Regions from separate parts of the Pedococcus soli genome, predicted to be linked through region 4. Evidence: predicted binding sites of a transcription regulator. Region 4 holds the regulator's gene; each other region holds the start of a gene.

What was found. The regulator LexA, encoded in region 4, represses DNA repair genes until DNA is damaged. The targets are predictions, from matches to a motif close to TCGAACANNTGTTCGA.
Region 1: ACYVKF_RS16305 (HNH endonuclease signature motif containing protein) is a predicted target of LexA. The motif match lies at 1,885-1,900, and genes of this name have one in related genera.
Region 2: ACYVKF_RS19325 (HNH endonuclease signature motif containing protein) is a predicted target of LexA. The motif match lies at 2,480-2,495, and genes of this name have one in related genera.
Region 3: ruvC (crossover junction endodeoxyribonuclease RuvC) is a predicted target of LexA. The motif match lies at 1,666-1,681, and genes of this name have one in related genera.

The regions. Positions count from the first base shown of each region.
Region 1 is NZ_BAAGSF010000006.1:219,218-223,645, reverse strand. Features, by position in the region: gene ACYVKF_RS16320 (NfeD family protein) at 1-104, opposite strand, end outside; gene ACYVKF_RS16315 (ABC transporter ATP-binding protein) at 136-954, opposite strand; gene ACYVKF_RS16310 (hypothetical protein) at 987-1,754, shown strand; gene ACYVKF_RS16305 (HNH endonuclease signature motif containing protein) at 1,908-3,380, shown strand; gene ACYVKF_RS16300 (hypothetical protein) at 3,399-3,572, opposite strand; gene ACYVKF_RS16295 (hypothetical protein) at 3,693-3,866, opposite strand; gene glgA (glycogen synthase) at 3,934-4,428, opposite strand, start outside.
Region 2 is NZ_BAAGSF010000006.1:848,806-853,233, reverse strand. Features, by position in the region: gene ACYVKF_RS19335 (exo-beta-d-1,3/1,6-glucosidase) at 1-244, shown strand, start outside; gene ACYVKF_RS19330 (VOC family protein) at 338-694, opposite strand; gene ACYVKF_RS19325 (HNH endonuclease signature motif containing protein) at 841-2,472, opposite strand; gene glnA (type I glutamate--ammonia ligase) at 2,744-4,168, opposite strand; gene ACYVKF_RS19315 (RDD family protein) at 4,328-4,428, shown strand, end outside.
Region 3 is NZ_BAAGSF010000006.1:381,135-385,562, forward strand. Features, by position in the region: gene ruvB (Holliday junction branch migration DNA helicase RuvB) at 1-414, opposite strand, end outside; gene ruvA (Holliday junction branch migration protein RuvA) at 421-1,023, opposite strand; gene ruvC (crossover junction endodeoxyribonuclease RuvC) at 1,020-1,625, opposite strand; gene ACYVKF_RS17105 (YebC/PmpR family DNA-binding transcriptional regulator) at 1,760-2,521, opposite strand; gene pdxT (pyridoxal 5'-phosphate synthase glutaminase subunit PdxT) at 2,518-3,138, opposite strand; gene ACYVKF_RS17115 (GNAT family N-acetyltransferase) at 3,183-3,710, shown strand; gene pdxS (pyridoxal 5'-phosphate synthase lyase subunit PdxS) at 3,730-4,428, opposite strand, start outside.
Region 4 is NZ_BAAGSF010000006.1:981,861-986,288, forward strand. Features, by position in the region: gene ACYVKF_RS19865 (CHAP domain-containing protein) at 1-1,029, shown strand, start outside; gene ACYVKF_RS19870 (LysM peptidoglycan-binding domain-containing protein) at 1,094-1,492, opposite strand; gene lexA (transcriptional repressor LexA) at 1,742-2,467, shown strand; gene ACYVKF_RS19880 (FdhF/YdeP family oxidoreductase) at 2,752-4,428, shown strand, end outside.

The DNA.
Region 1 (4,428 bases), 760 kb from region 4:
GCCAGCATCAGGAACACGAAGTCGACCGTGGCGACCTCGATCGCCGCAAGGATCAGGGCGATCCCCAACCACGCCAACCACGGGTTGTCCGCGAAGACGTCCATGAGTGCCCCCTTCTGTTCGTGTGCGGTAACTCTAGGACGAGGGGGATGCCCCAGTCGTTCCTGCGGCGACCTTGAGCCGGGCCGACCAGCGCTCCCCGCGACGCTCCAGCTCCAGCGGCATCCCGAAGGTGGCCGACAGGTTCTCCTCGGTCAGGGTGATCTCGACCGGGCCCTGCGCGACGATCCGGCCCTCGCGCAGGAGCAGCACGTCGGTGAAGTTCGGGGGGATCTCCTCGACGTGGTGGGTCACCAGCACCAGCGCGGGGGCGTCGACGTCGCCCGCCAGCTCGCCGAGCCGGCGGACCAGGTCCTCGCGACCGCCGAGGTCGAGACCGGCCGCGGGCTCGTCGAGGAGCATCAGCTCGGGGTCGGTCATCAGGGCGCGCGCGATCTGCACCCGCTTGCGCTCACCCTCCGACAACGTGCCGTACGTCCGGTCGGCGAGGTGGTCGGCGCCGAGGGCCTGGAGGAGCTCGAAGGCCCGGGCGTGGTCGAAGTTCTCGTACGTCTCGCGCCACCGCCCGACCACGCCGTACGAGGCGGTCACGACGACGTTGTGCACGACCTCGTCGTTGGGGATGCGTTCGGCCAGGGCGGCGGAGGCCAGGCCGATCCGGGGTCGGAGCTCGAAGACGTCGACGGCGCCCAGCACCTCGCCCAGGACGCCGGCGACGCCGCGCGTGGGGTGCATCCGGCCCGAGGCCAGCTGCAGCAACGTGGTCTTGCCCGCGCCGTTCGGCCCGAGGACGACCCAGCGCTGGCCCTCCTCGACCTCCCACGTGAGGTCGTCGAGAAGGGTCGTGTGGCCGCGGACCACACTCACCCCGGCGAACTCAAGGACGTCACTCATGGCACCGGACCCTATCGGCTTAGCATGATCGGGTGCCCGAACTCCCTGCCTCCGTGCGCCTTTCGCTGTGGACCACGCACGCGTGGGCGACCGGCTCGCCCTTGGAGGACGCGGTGCGGCGGGCCCTGCCCGACATCGACCACGTCGACGGCGACCTCGACCGCCTGTCCGTATGGCGCGACCTCGGCGAGCAGGCGCTCCTCGTCTCCCTGCCCGCTCCGGGCGACCTCGCCGGACTCCCCCGCGCGTCGGCCGACGCCCTGGGCGCCGCCGCAGGCGGAGGGGAGGCGGTGTTCGTCCCAGCCCTCGGCGGGATGCTGGTGCCGTCGATCTCGTCGTTCGGGGACGACGCCCGCGGTGGGCTGGACGTGGGCACCCGGGTGGACTGGACCGCATACGACTCCGAACCGGTCCCCCGCCACCGCATCGAGGCGCTCGAGGCGTCGCAGCTCGAGCGGCACCTGCGCGAGGATCTGCGGGTGGCCACAGAGCACCTCGACGCCCTCGGGGGACAGCCGTTCGCCCGGTCGGCAGCGCGGGAGATGGCCGATGCCGCGCTCGGTGGGCGGTGGGGCCTGCCCGGCGGGCTCCCGGGACGAGCGGCTCAGGTGATCGCCCTCGCCGGGACGGTGGGCCACGTCGTCGACGTCGCCATCGAGACCGGTGACGGGGCGTTGAACGCCGCCACGGCAGCGTCCCGGCACTCGCTGCTGCTCAGGTTGCAGCGGGCGGCCGACCACGCGCTGGCCGACGCCACGAACGCCGCGTGCGCCGTGCTGGCCGGCTGGCGACCGGCTTAGGAGGACACTCCTCCGGGCGGGCTCGCCCGCCACGTTCGACGGCCGAAGGTGCGCGTTGACTGGATGGCGAATCAGGTTCTGCTGTCAGCGAATTCGTATCTCTTGGGTGTGGAGAACTCTTCCACCATCTTCGAACACCTGTGCGATAGAGGTATGTCGACCAGCCCACTCGCCACGGCCCCGGACACCGCTCCGGACGGTGGCTGGGGCGTGCGGAACCAAGCATTGTGGCAGCGGACCGCTGCCGTTGCGGGGCGGTTGAACCGCGCCCAGGCCGAGCTGGTCGACATCATCGACGAGGTCATGACCGACCGGCACTGGGGCGAAGGCGGGTTCAAGTCACCCGAGCACTACCTCGTCGTCCGCGCCGGCCTCTCGCATGCCCACGCCGCTGACATCGTCGCCGTCGCCCGGCGACGCACCGAGCTCACGGACGCAGCTGTGGCGTTGGAGGCCGGGGAGATGTCCCTGGACCAGGTCGCCGTCCTGGCCCGCCACGTCCCGGTCACCCACCAGGCCTCGGTCACCCAGTTCGCCCGCAACGCGACCGTCACCCAACTCCGCCGAGCCGTCGCCCGCCACGCCTTCGCCGCCCCGGAACCGATGGCTGAGACAGGGGAGGCCGCGGACGAGGCAGAGTCGGCCGCTGAGCGGCGTGCCTGCGCCAAGCCCGACCTGGCCATGTCCTACGACGCCGACGGCCGATTCCAGCTGCGCTACTCCGCCCCCGCGACCATCGGCGCGCTGGTCGAACAAGCCGTCAAGGAAGCCAAGGACGCACTGTTCCTGCGCCGCCGCGACACCGACAGCGGTGACGCCAGCGACCCCACCCGGACTGGCCGGGCTGCCCCCGTCGACGACCGCTACGCCGGGTTGCCGACCTACGCCGACGCCCTCGAGGAGATGGCCACCCGCTCCCTCGCGGCGGTCACCTCCACCAGCAGGTCGGCGCACTACCGGGTCTACCTGCACCTCGACACGACCGGCGCCTGGGTCAACGGCGGGCACGCCATCCCCTTGCGCCTGCTCGGCCGGTTCATCAGCGACGGGCAGGTCCAACCGGTCTGGGAAACCGAAGGGCGACCGGTGTCCGTCGGGCGGGCCATGCGGATCCTGCCCCACCGCACCCGCCGCCTCATCACCGACCGCGACCGCGGCTGCCGGTTCCCCGGCTGCCCCACCACCGGGTTCGTCGAGGTCCACCACCTCCAGGCATGGGCCGACGGCGGAGCCACGGACACCGACAACCAGATCAGCCTCTGCACCACCCACCACGACGGCATCGACCGCGGCGACTACACCATCACCGGCGACCCCACCGTCCCCGACGGCCTGACCGTCACCAACCGGTACGGGCTCCCCATCAGACCACCCCGACCCCACGAGACCGCACCACCACCAGACGGCGACCCACCCGTCCCCGCAGGCACCTACCAACCACCCAGCGGCGGACCCATCAGCTGGAACGACCTCGCCCTCACCTCCGACCACGAGGCCACCCACGGCACACCACCCCCACCCGGGCTCAGCCTCGCCCCACCACCAGCAGCGCAGACCATCTCCTGGCTCAACGACCCCGACAACCCCGACCGCGGCCTCATCCGCACCAACTGGGGCAACCACTGAAGTGACCGCGGGGCGATGTCAACCGCGGGCGACGCCCGACCCGGTCCGGGCTTCGTCCTCGGTGACGTCGCGAACGACGTCGAGCCGATGGGGTACCTCATCGGACGGTTCGTCGCCATCGTCGATCTCGGCGACGAGGCTGCCGTCGTCGTGCTCGTCGATCGCAACACACCAACCGTCCCGTGTGACCACGTGCCGCTTCTTGTGGAGCGTCCTACGCGGCAGCGAAGCGAGGGCCGCCCACTCCTGGTCGTCCAGGTAGAAGTTGGTGCAGGCGATCGCAGCAGGTCCGTCACTGAGTCGGACCTTGTGTCACAGCTTGCGGGTGACGACGATGTCATCCTCACGCACCTCGCGCAGCCGCAGTCGAGTGCCCGTCAGGTACCGGTCAACGATGTCCTTGGTCACCGTGACGCCCTCCGGAAGCCGCGCCAGGAGGTATCCACGCTCACGCTCGACCACTGAGTACTTGCGCAGATCGGCCACGATTCGAGCCTGGTGCGGGACGGGTCCACGCAAGGTCGGAAACTGGTACCAGCACATCCGCGCGACCTCAGTCGGTGGCGGCTCGGCGGGCGAGGACGTCCTCGTAGACGCGCAGCGTCTGCTCGCCGATGCTGGCCCACGAGAAGGACTCCACCGCACGCTTGCGGCCGGCCAGGCCCATCTGCTCGGCGCGAGAAAGGTCGCTCACGGCCTCGGTGAGGGCGGCGGCGAGGTCGTCGACGAACTTCTGCGGGTCGAGCGGGATGCCGCTGCCGTCCTGGTGCTGTTCGATCGGCACCAGCCAGCCCGTCTCACCGTGGACCACCACCTCCGGGATCCCCCCGGTCGCCGTCGCGACGACGGCGAGCTCGCACGCCATCGCTTCGAGGTTGACGATGCCGAGCGGTTCGTAGATCGAGGGGCACGCGAACACCGTTGCCGCCGACAGGAGCGCGATCACCTCGGCGCGCGGCAGCATCTCCGCGATCCACACGACGCCTTCGCGGGTGGCCTTGAGCTCGTCCATGAGGCCTTCGACCTCGGCCAGGATCTCCGGCGTGTC
Region 2 (4,428 bases), 130 kb from region 4:
GGTCTACGTGCGCGACCTCGTGACGTCGGCCAGCTGGGCCGACAAGGAGCTCAAGTCGTTCACCCAGGTGCGGGTCGAGCCGGGTGCCTCGGTGACGGTGGACGTGGCGGTGCCGGTGTCGGCCTGCTCGATCGTGGACGCCTCGGGTCGCAGGGTCGTCGAGCCCGGCGGGTTCGAGCTGCTCGTGGGGCCGTCGTCGCGGGACGAGGTGCTGCTCCGCGCGGCGTTCGGGCTGACGGGCTGACGGGCTGTCCCGGGCGTCCGGGGGCGGGCTTGTGCGTCGAGCGTCGGGCATCCGTGGCCGAGCGTCCGAGGACGGGCGTCGGGGTCGGGTGGCTCAGCTGAGGCAGAGACAGAAGGGGTGACCGGCCGGGTCGAGGAACACCCGGAACGTCGTGCCCGGCTGGTGCTCGTGCTTCGTCGCGCCGATCTCGAGCACTTCGGCCTCGGCCACGTCGAGGTCGTCGACCACCACGTCGAGGTGCATCTGCTGCGGCACGTCCTGACCGGGCCAGATCGGCGCGCGGTAGTTCTCGACCGTCTGGAAGCAGATGCACTGCCCGTACTCCGCCCGCACCTCGAACCAGCCGTCCGAGTCGGTCACCTTCCAGTCGAGGAGGGTGCCGTAGAAGGCGGCGAGCGTCGCGGCGTCGGGGCAGTCGAGGACGATGCTGGGGTATCGGGCGATGGCCATGCCCGCACGGTATCGACGGTTGCGGACACTTCGCGTCCGAATAGGCCAGCGATCCGGCACCCCAGGTGTCGGGGTCCGCATCACGATCCGTGCGCTCGCCCGTCGGCGTGCTGCCTCGTGCGCCCCGACGGATGGGGCCCCGGTACTCAGGGCGTGGACCAGGGGCGTTCTCCGGGTGTCGTGGGTGGGTCGGTCTCCCAGGGGATGAGTCCGTCGGAGACGATCACGAGTCCTGTTCCGTGTGACTTCGTCCTGCGGCCGCTGGTCCGTGAGCGCGTTCTTCTCGGGCTCGGGATGGAGCCAACGGTGTTGCCGGGTGGCGTGCCGTGGGTGAGCTCGTGGTCGGAGGGGAGGGCGAGGTCGTTCCAGGTGGTGGGTCCGCCGCTGGGTGGTTGGTAGGTGCCTGCGGGGACGGGTGGGTCACCGCCTGGTGGTGGGGCGGTCTCGTGGGGTCGGGGTGGTCGGATGGGTAGCCCGTACCGGTTGGTGACGGTGAGTCCGTCGGGGTGGGTGGGGTCGCCGGTGATGGTGTAGTCGCCGCGGTCGATGCCGTCGTGGTGGGTGGTGCAGAGGCTGATCTGGTTGTCGGTGTTCGTGGGGCCGCCGTCGGCCCATGCCTGGAGGTGGTGGATCTCGACGAACCCGGTGGTGGGGCAGCCGGGGAATCGGCAGCCTCGGTCGCGGTCGGTGATGAGGCGGCGGGTGCGGTGGGGCAGGATCCGCATCGCTCGCCCGACGGACACCGGGCGTCCTTCGGTTTCCCAGACGGGTTGGACGGTGCCGTCGCTGATGAACCGGCCGAGCAGGCGCATGGGGATGGCGTGCCCGCCGTTGACCCAGGCGCCGTCGGTGTCGAGGTGCAGGTAGACCCGGTAGTGCGCCGACCGGCTGGTGGAGGTGACCGAGGCAAGTGATCGGGTGGCCATCTCCTCGAGGGCGTCGGCGTAGCTCGGCAAGCCCGCGTAGCGGTCGTCGACTTCGGCGCCGGCATGACGGGACTCGCCAGCCGCCGGGGTGGAGATCGCGGTCGCTTCCGCGTTGGCCGTGCTGGCGGCCTTGTGGCGCAGGAACAGGGCGTCCTTGGCTTCCTTGACGGCCTGTTCGACCAGCGCGCCGATGGTGGCGGGGGCGGAGTAGCGCAGCTGGAACCGGCCGTCGGCGTCGTAGGACATGGCCAGGTCGGGCTTGGCGCAGGCGCGCTGCTCGGCGGCCGACTCGAAGGCGGTGGACGGCAGGGCGGCGGCGTCCAGGTCGCCGAACCCCAGCGTGTGCGGCTCGACGGGCAGATCGCTGCCCGCTGCATCGGTGCCTTGGGCGGCGTGTGCGGCCGGTGCGGGGGCGGCGAACGCGTGGCGGGCCACGGCTCGGCGCAACTGGGTCACCGTCGCGTTCCGGGCGAACTGGGTGACCGAGGCCTGGTGGGTGACGGGGACGTGGCGGGCCAGGACGGCGACCTGGTCCAGGGACAGCTCCCCGGCCTCCAGCGCCACAGCTGCGTCGGTGAGCTCGGTGCGTCGCCTGGCCACGGCGACGATGTCAGCGGCGTGGGCATGGGACAGGCCGGCGCGGACGACGAGGTAGTGCTCAGGTGACTTGAACCCACCCTCGCCCCAGTGCCGGTCGGTCATGACCTCGTCGATGATGTCGACCAGCTCGGCCTGCGCGCGGTTCAACCGACCCGCAACGGCAGCGGTCCGCTCCCACAACGCTTGGTTCCGCACGCCCCAGCCACCGTCCGGATCGGTGTCCGGGTCGGCGGTGAGCGGGCTGACCGACATACCTCTATCGTACACGTGTTCGAACAGTTGGGGAAGGGGTTCAGGAGCGAATTCGCCGTGAGCAGAACCGAATTCGTCGATCGATGCCGGATCGGTGACGAGCTGACCCGGCACACACGACGAACGCGGACCCCGAGGTGGGGTCCGCGTTCGCGAAGGTGGTTCGGCTGCAGGCTCGCTCAGATGTCCCTGGGCTTTCGTTCGACATCTGGCTCGCAGGCTCGCTCAGATGTCCCTGCGCTTTCGTTCGACATCTGGCTCGCAGGCTCGCTCAGATGTCGAAGTACATCTCGAACTCGTGCGGGTGCGGGCGGAAGCGGATCGGGTCGACCTCGTTCTTGCGCTTCCACTCGACCCAGGTCTCGATGAGGTCCTTGGTGAACACGTCACCCTCGAGCAGGAACTCGTGGTCTGCCTCCAGCGCGTCCAGGACGGCCGGCAGCGAGCCGGGGACCTGCTCGATGGCGTCGTGCTCCTCGGGCGGGAGCTCGTAGAGGTCCTTGTCCACCGGCTCCGGGGGCTCGATGCGGTTCTTGATGCCGTCCAGGCCGGCCATCAGCATCGCGGAGAACGCGAGGTACGGGTTGGCCGACGGGTCCGGCACGCGGAACTCGACGCGCTTGGCCTTCGGGTTGTCACCGGTGATCGGGATGCGGATGCAGGCCGAGCGGTTACGGGCCGAGTAGACCAGGTTGACCGGGGCCTCGTAGCCGGGGACCAGGCGGTGGTAGGAGTTCACCGTCGGGTTCGTGAACGCGAGCAGCGCCGGGGCGTGCTTGAGCAGGCCACCGATGTACCAGCGGGCCAGGTCCGACAGGCCGCCGTAGCCGCGCTCGTCGTAGAAGAGGGGCTCGCCGTCCTTCCAGAGCGACTGGTGCGAGTGCATGCCCGAGCCGTTGTCACCGAAGATCGGCTTCGGCATGAAGGTGACCGTCTTGCCGCCCTCCCAGGCGACGTTCTTGACGATGTACTTGAACTTCAGCACGTCGTCGGCGGCCTGCTTCAGCGTGTTGAAGCGGTAGTTGATCTCCTGCTGTCCGGCGGTGCCGACCTCGTGGTGGGCGCGCTCGACCGACAGGCCCGCCTCCTCGAGCGCGAGCGACATCTCGTCGCGCATGTCGGCGAAGTGGTCGGTCGGGGGAACGGGGAAGTAGCCGCCCTTGTAGCGGGTCTTGTACCCCTTGTTGCCACCCTCCTCCTCGCGACCGGTGTTCCACGCGGCCTCGATGGAGTTGATGTAGTAGTAGCTGGCGTTCTGCTTGGTCTCGAAGCGCACGTCGTCGAAGACGTAGAACTCGGCCTCGGCGCCGAAGTACGCGGTGTCCGCGATGCCGGTCGACTTGAGGTAGGCCTCAGCCTTCGCGGCGATGTTGCGCGGGTCGCGGGAGTACTCCTCGCCGGTGAACGGGTCGACGATGGAGAAGTTGAGGATGAGCGTCTTTTCCTTGCGGAACGGGTCGAGGTACGCGCTCGTCGGGTCCGGGACCAGCTTCATGTCGGACTCGTGGATGGCCTGGAACCCGCGGATCGAGGACCCGTCGAACATCTGGCCCTCCTTGAAGAAGTCCGCGTCCAGGCTCTTGGCGGGCACGTTGAAGTGCTGCATCACGCCCGGCAGGTCGCAGAAGCGCACGTCGACGAACTTGACGTCCTCGTCCTTGATGAACTTCAGGACCTCGTCAGCATTGCTGAACAAATTGGGGCCTCCTGTTGGTGGGACGGAGGGGATCCGCCCATGACTGAAACGCTGTCGTCGTCGACCCTAACGGGTCGAGGTTGCCCGGCCATGACCCGAATGTTTCGTGGGTGTTACACCCCCTGCGCCTGCTACCGGGTGGGCGCATAGACTTTCGGTGTGGTCGACCGCAAGGACATCGGGTCCTGGCTCGAAGGGCCGGGTTCGCGCTCAGGCGCCCCCTCGGCATACCCGGGGGAGCGCCTCGGTATGCCGCGCGA
Region 3 (4,428 bases), 600 kb from region 4:
CTCCTCGGCCGAACGGGACATGCGGTGGATCTCGTCGAGGAAGAGCACCTCCCCCTCGGTCAGGGAGGACAGGACGGCCGCGAGGTCGCCCGCGTGCTGGATGGCCGGGCCGCTGGTGATGCGGATCGGGCGCTCGAGCTCGGTGCCGATGAGCATGGCCAGCGTGGTCTTGCCGAGGCCGGGCGGCCCCGAGAGCAGGACGTGGTCGGGCGGGGTGCCACGACGACGGGCGGCCTCGAGGACGAGCGAGAGCTGGTCACGTACCCGCGTCTGCCCCGTGAACTCGCTGAGCCGGCGGGGCCGCAGGGCCATCTCGACCTGGCGCTCATCGGTGTTGCCGGCGGGGTCGACGACCCGGGCCGTGGCGTCGAGGGAGGAGTCCTCGTACATCTCGGAGGAGAAGCCGTCAGCCATCACCCGTCACCGCCCCAGCTCGCGCAGGGCGGCGCGCAACATCTCGGAGACGTTCGGCGACGCCGGCGCCGCAGCAGCCACGGACGACACGGCGTCCTCGGCCTGCTTGCCGGAGTACCCGAGCCCCGTGAGGGCCTCGGTCACCTGGTCGCGCCACGACGGACCCGACGCGACGGGCGCGCTGGGCGTCGCGCCCGCTGCACCCGACGGGAGGCCGATCTTGTCGCGCAGCTCCAGGACGATGCGCTCTGCGCCCTTCCTGCCGATGCCGGGGACCTTGGTCAGGGTGGCGAGGTCGCCTCCGGTGACCGCGGCGCGCAGCCGGTCGGGGGCCAGGACCGACAGCATCGCCAGGGCCAGCCGGGGCCCCACGCCGGAGACGGTCTGGACCTGCTCGAAGATGTCGCGCTCCTCGTCGGACGCGAAGCCGTAGAGCGTGAGCGAGTCCTCGCGGACGACCAGGGTCGTCGCCAGGGTGGCTTCGCGGCCGAGGTGCTGGGCCGAGGCCGTGGCCGGCGTGGTGTGCAGCAGCATGCCGACTCCCCCGACCTCGACGACGACGCGGTCGAGACCGATGTGCCTGACGGATCCACGGACCGAGGCGATCATCGTGACACCGCCGTCCTGCGGGAGCGGGCCTGCGTGCCGGGGACGGCTGCGGAGCCCTCCGCGGCGCGGGTCGCGACCGCCTTGAGCCGGGCCCGCTCGGACGCCGCGGCCAGGGCGAGCCGCTGGTCCCCGCCGCCACGCCAGTGGTGGCAGATCGCCAGCGCCAGGGCGTCGGCGGCGTCAGCGGGCTTGGGTGCCACCTCGAGCTCGAGGATCCGGGTGACCATCGCCGTCACCTGGGCCTTGTCAGCCCGGCCGGAACCGGTCACGGCCGCCTTCACCTCGGTGGGTGTGTGCGTGATGAGCGGAAGCCCGCGGCGCGCGGCGGCGAGGAGGGCCAGGGCGGAGGCCTGCGCGGTGGTCATCACGGTCGGGACGTGGTCGGCGGCATACACGCGCTCGAGGGCGATGGCATCGGGCTGGAACCGGTCCAACCAGGCATCCATCTGGTCCTGCAGGTAGACGAGCCGCTCCCCCGTGTCGCGGTCCCCGGGGGTGCGCACGACACCGACGGCGACCATCGTCAGCCGGTTGCCGCGACCACTGTCGACGACACCGAGGCCGCATCGCGTGAGGCCGGGGTCGACACCGAGTACGCGCACTCCACTGCTCCCTCCGAGGTGACGTCCGGGGCCGGGGCATCCGAACACGTGTTCGGGTGAACGCTACACGGACGACGCCCCGCCTCCCCCGCAGCAACACGCGGGGAGGACGGGGCGTCCGTGGGCGGGAGGGGTCAGTCCTCGTCCTCGTCGAGCTCGGCCAGGACCTCGTCGCTGATGTCGCCGTTGGCGAAGACGTCCTGCACGTCGTCGGAGTCCTCGAGGGCCTCGATGACGCGGATCATCTTGCGGGCACCGTCGGCGTCGAGCGGCACCTGGAGGTTCGGCACCCAGGAAGCCTCGGCGGAGTCGTAGTCGATGCCGGCGTCCTGGACCGCCTTGCGGACGGCCACGAAGTCGCTCGCCTCGGAGATGATCTGGAAGGAGTCGCCGAGGTCGTTGACCTCGTCGGCGCCGGCCTCCAGCACGACCTCGAGGATGTCGTCCTCGGACATGTCGCCCTTGGGCACCACGACGACGCCCTTGCGGTCGAAGACGTAGGAGACCGAGCCGGGCTCTGCCAGCTGCCCACCGTTGCGGGTGAGCGCGGTCCGGACCTCGGCGGCAGCGCGGTTGCGGTTGTCGGTCAGGCACTCGATGAGGACGGCGACACCACCGGGGGCGTAGCCCTCGTAGGTGATCGTCTCCCAGTCGGCCCCACCCGCCGTCGCACCGGACCCGCGCTTGACCGCGTTGTCGATGTTGTTGTTGGGGACCGAGGTCTTCTTCGCCTTCTGGATGGCGTCGTAGAGCGTCGGGTTGCCGGTGACGTCACCACCACCGGTGCGGGCCGCGACCTCGATGTTCTTGATCAGCTTGGCGAAGAGCTTGCCGCGCTTGGCATCGATGGCAGCCTTCTTGTGCTTCGTGGTCGCCCACTTACTGTGGCCACTCATTCCATGCCCTCCAACAGGTAGTCACGCACGATCTGCACGAACAGTCCGTGGACCCGGTGGTCACCACTCACCTCCGGATGGAAGGAGGTGGCCAGCAGGGGCCCTTGACGGACGGCGACGATCCTACCGGCGGCCGGTCCGTCCTCCACACGGGCCAGCACCTCGACCGCCTCGCCGGCCTGCTCGACCCAGGGCGCACGGATGAAGATGGCGCGCACGGTGTCGTCGAGACCGGTGAAGTGGATGTCCTCCTCGAAGGAGTCGACCTGTCGCCCGAACGCGTTGCGCCGCACGGTGATGTCAAGGCCACCGAGCGTCTGCTGGTCGGGTCGGGCGTCGGCGATCCTGTCCGCCAGCATGATCATGCCGGCGCAGGAGCCGTAGGCCGGCATGCCCCCCGCCAACCGCTCGCGCAGGGGTTCGTGCAGGTCGAACGCGCGGACCAGCTTGTCCATCGTCGTCGACTCACCCCCGGGGATGATGAGGGCGTCGACCTCGGCGAGCTCCCGCGGGCGGCGCACGGTGGTGCCGTGGGCACCCGCCTCCTGCACGGCATGCAGGTGCTCGCGGACGTCTCCCTGGACGGCGAGGACACCGATGGTGGGCTGGGCTGTCACGACGCGAATGCTACGGGCGGCCGGTGCGGCCCTAGCGTGGGGGCATGACCGGCGACCTGACCATCCGTCCACGGACCACCGAGGACCTGCCCGTCCTGGCCGACGTGCTCGCCGCCCAGCGGGAGCACAGCGACTACCCGCAACGCTGGCCGCTGCCGATGCCCGTCGAGGAGTTCCTCCACCGGTCGAGCGAGCTGCGGTCCTGGGTGGCCGAGCTGGACGGAGCCGTCGTGGGGCACGTCGCCGTGGCAGCGGTGGTCCCCGGTGACATGGCGACGGTGTGGAGCGCCGGTACCGGCCGCCCGCTGGACGGGCTCGCGGAGGTGTCGGTCCTGTTCATCGACCATGCCGTCACGGGGCGCGGTGTCGGTGCGGCCCTGCTGGCGACGGCGGTGGGGTTCATCCGCGACAGCGGCAGGACCCCGGTGCTCGACGTGGTGCAGGAGACGGAGAACGCCGTGCGGCTCTACGAACGCAGCGGCTGGCAGGTGGTCGGCGAGGCGAGGCCGCCGTGGCTGCCGGCCACCCACCGCCCGGTGCTCCTGATGACGCTTCCCGACGGCGGGGCCTGAGCCCCGCCGTCGGTTGACTTCACCAGCCGCGCTCGGCCAGGCGGTGCGGCTCGGGGATCTCGTCGACGTTGAGGCCGACCATGGCCTCGCCGAGACCGCGCGAGACCTTGGCGATCACGTCGGGGTCGTCGAAGAACGTGGTGGCCTTGACGATCGCCTCGGCGCGCTGGGCCGGGTTGCCGGACTTGAAGATGCCCGAGCCGACGAAGACTCCCTCGGCGCCGAGCTGCATCATCATCGCGGCGTCGGCAGGGGTGGCGATGCCGCCGGCGGTGAAGAGGACCACGGGGAGCTTGCCGGCCTCGGCGACCTCCTTGACGAGGTCGTACGGGGCCTGCAGCTCCTTGGCCGCGACGTACAGCTCGTCCTCGGGGAGGCCGTGCAGCCAGCGGAGCTGGTCGCGCAGCTTGCGCATGTGGGTGGTGGCGTTCGAGACGTCGCCGGTGCCGGCCTCACCCTTGGAGCGGATCATCGCCGCGCCCTCGGTGATGCGGCGCAGGGCCTCGCCGAGGTTCGTCGAGCCGCAGACGAAGGGAACGGTGAAGTTCCACTTGTCGATGTGGTTGGCGTAGTCGGCCGGGGTCAGCACCTCGGACTCGTCGATGTAGTCGACACCGAGGGACTGCAGCACCTGGGCCTCGACGAAGTGGCCGATTCGGGCCTTGGCCATCACGGGGATCGAGACGGCCTCGATGATGCCGTCGATCATGTCCGGGTC
Region 4 (4,428 bases):
GCCGGACTCGCGGTCACCGCGCCACCGGCCTCAGCCGCGACCCTCTCCCGCGAGTGCAAGGCCAACTCCATCGCCTGCATCTCGTTCTCGGGGTACGCCGGGAAGTCGGTGTGGGGGTACCCGGTGAACTCCAGTGGGAACAACTGCGTGAACTATGCGGCCTACCGGCTGATGAAGAACGGGGTGAAGCAGCAGAGCGCCATGGGCAGCGGCGGCAGCTGGGCCACCAGCGCCCGCAACCGCGGCATCAAGGTCGACCAGACGGCCAAGACCGGGGCGATCGCCCAGTGGAACTACGGCAGCCACTACGCGCCCGGCAACGGCCACGTGGGGTACGTGGAAGAGGTCACGAGCTCCTACATCGTCGTGTCGGACTCGGCCTGGACTGGCTACTCCTCCCGGATGACCATCCCGCGCGGCGACGCGAACTGGCCCAGCAACTTCCTGCACTTCAAGGACCAGCCCTACCAGCCACCGGCATCCGGGAGCTTCCTCAAGGTCCGGGAGAACGGGCAGATCTACCGGCTGGTCGGGACCACACCGGTCTACGTGAGCACGTGGGCAGCATTCGGCGGTGCCAAGGCCACGATGGCCGTCTCGGCCAGCGCCCTCGCCACCCTGCCGGCCACCATCCCCGACGGGACGTTCATCAAGGGCGCGCAGCGGGCGGAGATCTACCGGATGGCCGGCGGCGCCCCGATCCACGTCTCGGCATGGGCGAACGTCGGCGGAAGCAAGGCCACGACGATCGTCGACCAGGTGGCCATCGACCGGGCCGGTGACGGCGGCGCCTACAACCGCCTGCGAGCGGTGCCTGCCGACACGACGATGCTCCGGACGACCAAGGGCGTCGTGTACCGGATGAGGGGCGGGATCGCCTACTACTCGACCTCGATGCCGATCGCCGAGCTGAGTGAACCGGTCCTCGTCGACCACGTCGCCCTCAGCCGCGCCACCACCACCGGGGCGTTGAAGTACCGACACATCAAGGCCGTGAAGGCCCTACCGAAGATCACGCCGAAACCCTGAGCGCCCCTCACACGGAGATCTCTCCGCGCCGCCCGATGCCGGGTGATGGGTGGGGTGACCTCGCTCAGCCGGCGGCCGGGATGAGCAGCGTCTGCCCGGCGTGGACGTTGGACCCCGTCAGGTCGTTGGCGACCTGGATGCGGGCGACGGCCTCGGTGACCGGCAGCTGCGGCAGCTGGGCCGACGCGACCTCGGAGAGGGTCTGACCGGACTGGACCGTCGTCGAGTGGTCGATGACCGCTGCGGACGCGCCCCCCGAGAGCAGGCTGATCGCGAGGACCACCGCCGTGATGGCCACGGACACGGTGATCGCCAGGCGGCCGGCGCGGGTCAGCCGCAACGGCGCCGCCGGACGGATGACGACGTCCTCACCGGTGGGCACCGAGACGAGCTGCGGGCGCACGGGCCGAACGGGCATCCGCACGGGGGCGGGGGCGACGTCCCAAGCAACTGCTGCACTCATCTGGTCCTCCGTGGTGGTCAGGTGGCCGAAGCCCTTCGAACGGTTGTACGAAGTTCCTCTAGGCTGATTTCTAGCACGCATGTTCGAACTTCTCAAGACACGCCTCGAACACATGTTTGGCACTGACGTTCGAACGCCATACGCTGTGTTCATGCCTCACAGCACACCAGAGGCCACTGACAGTCCCACCCGTCACAGCACTGAGCACGGCGGCATACGCCACCTGACCTGCGGAAACGAGGAAACGGCATGAGCGAGGACAACGTCAAGGAGCTCCCCGACCGCGATCGGGGTGACGGTCTGACCGTCCGCCAGCGCCGGGTCCTCGAGGTGATCCGCAACTCGGTGGACCGCCGCGGGTACCCCCCGAGCCTGCGCGAGATCGGTGAGGCCGTCGGTCTCACCTCCCCCAGCTCGGTGGCCCACCAGCTGTCCACCCTGGAGCGCAAGGGCTTCCTGCGCCGCGACCCCAACCGCCCTCGCGCGATCGAGGTCGTCTCCCCCGACTCGACGGCCGACATGCGCGGCTACCGCGGTGGGGCGAGCGTCGAGGACGAGACGGCGGTGTTCGACGAGACGGGGATGAACGACCGGCGTCCCGAGGCGTCGTACGTCCCGGTGCTCGGCCGGATCGCCGCCGGTGTGCCGATCCTCGCCGAGGAGACCGTCGAGGACGTCTTCCCGCTGCCCCGGCAGATCGTGGGCGAGGGGCAGCTCTTCCTGCTCCAGGTCGTCGGCGAGTCGATGATCGACGCCGCCATCTGCGACGGCGACTGGGTGGTCGTGCGCCAGCAGCCGACCGCCGACAACGGCGACATCGTCGCGGCGATGCTCGACAACGAGGCGACCGTCAAGACGTTCAAGCGCAAGGACGGCAAGGTCTGGCTCATGCCGCACAACGACGCGTTCGAGCCGATCGACGGCGACCACGCCACGATCCTCGGCAAGGTCACGGCGGTCCTGCGCCGAGTCTGAGCCGCGCCCGGACCCACCCAGCCGAGTCCGGGCCGACTGAGCTCTACCGAGCCCTGCCGAGCGCTACCGAGGCCGCGCCCCGGCCGCCCTCCCCCAGCTCCCCCGTGTGCCGCCGTGGACCGACCCCCGCGGCGGCACACGGGTGGTCACCGGGGATCGGGCATCCCGGGCGCGCATGGTTCGGGTGGGACTGGGTACGTTCGGGGTGAAGGCGCAGGTTCCGGACCGGGGCCCGCGCGGCACGCGCCCGGCAACGCCAGGCACCCGGAGAACGAGGTTCACGCATGGGCAAGCACGACGAGAGCGACTACTCCGAGGCCGACCTGGTGGTCAAGGGCCAGGAGGACCACGCCGCCGGTCCGACGGCGGTGGCGGTGTCGATGAAGCGCTCCATCGACCACATGGGCCTCAAGCGGACGGCCCAGACGCTCCTCAAGCTCAACCAGGCCGAGGGCTTCGACTGCATGAGCTGCGCCTGGCCGGACCCCGATCCCGGTCACCGGCACACGGCCGAGTTCTGCGAGAACGGTGCCAAGGCGGTCGCCGAGGAGGCCACCCGCGACCGGGCCACCCCCGAGTTCTTCGCCCAGCACAGCATCGCCGAGCTCGACGCCCACACCGAGCACTGGCTCGGCCAGCAGGGCCGCATCACCCACCCGATGGTCAAGCGTCCGGGCGGGACGCACTACGAGCCGATCGAGTGGGACGAGGCGTTCGACCTCATCGGCGCCGAGCTGCGCTCGCTCGCGAGTCCGGACGAGGCGACCTTCTACACCTCGGGCCGCGCCTCCAACGAGTCGGCGTTCGCGTACCAGCTGTTCGTCCGCGCGTTCGGCACCAACAACCTGCCGGACTGCTCGAACATGTGCCACGAGTCCACGAGCATCGCGCTGCAGGAGTCCATCGGCATCGGCAAGGCCAGCGTCACCCTCGACGACGTGCACACGGCCTCGGTCATCGTCATCGCCGGCCAGAACCCCGGCACGAACCACCCGCGAATGCTGTCCGCCCTCGAGATCGCCAAGGCGAACGGCGCCAAGATCATCTCGATCAACCCGCTGCGCGAGGCAGGGCTCGTGCGGTTCAAGAACCCGCAGAAGCCCAAGGGCGTCGTCGGCCACGGCACGGCGATGGCCGACCTGCACCTGCCGGTGAAGGTCAACGGCGACCTCGCGCTGTTCCAGGCGATCGGGTCGCTGCTCGTCGAGTGGGACGCGCTCGACCACGAGTTCATCGCCACCCACTCGACGGGGTTCGAGCAGTGGCGCGACCACGTCCGCGCCGTCGACTGGGACCAGGTCGTCGAGGTCACCGGGCTGTCCCGTGAGCTCATCACCCAGGCTGCCGAGATGCTGCGCGGGTCGACCCGGACGGTCTACTGCTGGGCGATGGGCCTGACCCAGCACCGCAACGGGGTCGCCACCATCAAGGAGGTCGTCAACCTCGCCCTCGCACAGGGCAACATCGGCCGTGAGGGGGCGGGCCTCCTTCCCGTCCGCGGCCACTCGAACGTCCAGGGCGACCGCACCATGGGCATCTGGGAGCGGCCCCCGGCGACGTTCCTCGACGCGCTCCAGAAGGAGTTCGGCTTCGACCCGCCGCGTGAGCACGGCCTCGACGTCGTGGACTCCCTGCGTGGCATGCGCGACGGCAAGGTCCACTTCTTCATGGGGCTCGGCGGCAACTTCGTGCAGGCCGTGTCGGACACCGACATCGCGATCCCCGCGATGCGCAAGGTCCGCATGACCGTGCAGGTGTCCACCAAGATCAACCGCTCCCACCTCGTCTGCGGCGAGACCGCCCTGATCCTGCCCACCAAGGGCCGCACCGAGAAGGACATCCAGGCCAGCGGGGCCCAGTGGATCTCGGTCGAGGACTCCACGTGCTCGGTGCACGCGTCGCGCGGCCCGCTGGAGCCGGCCAGCCCCCAGCTCAAGTCCGAGGTCGACATCGTCACCCGC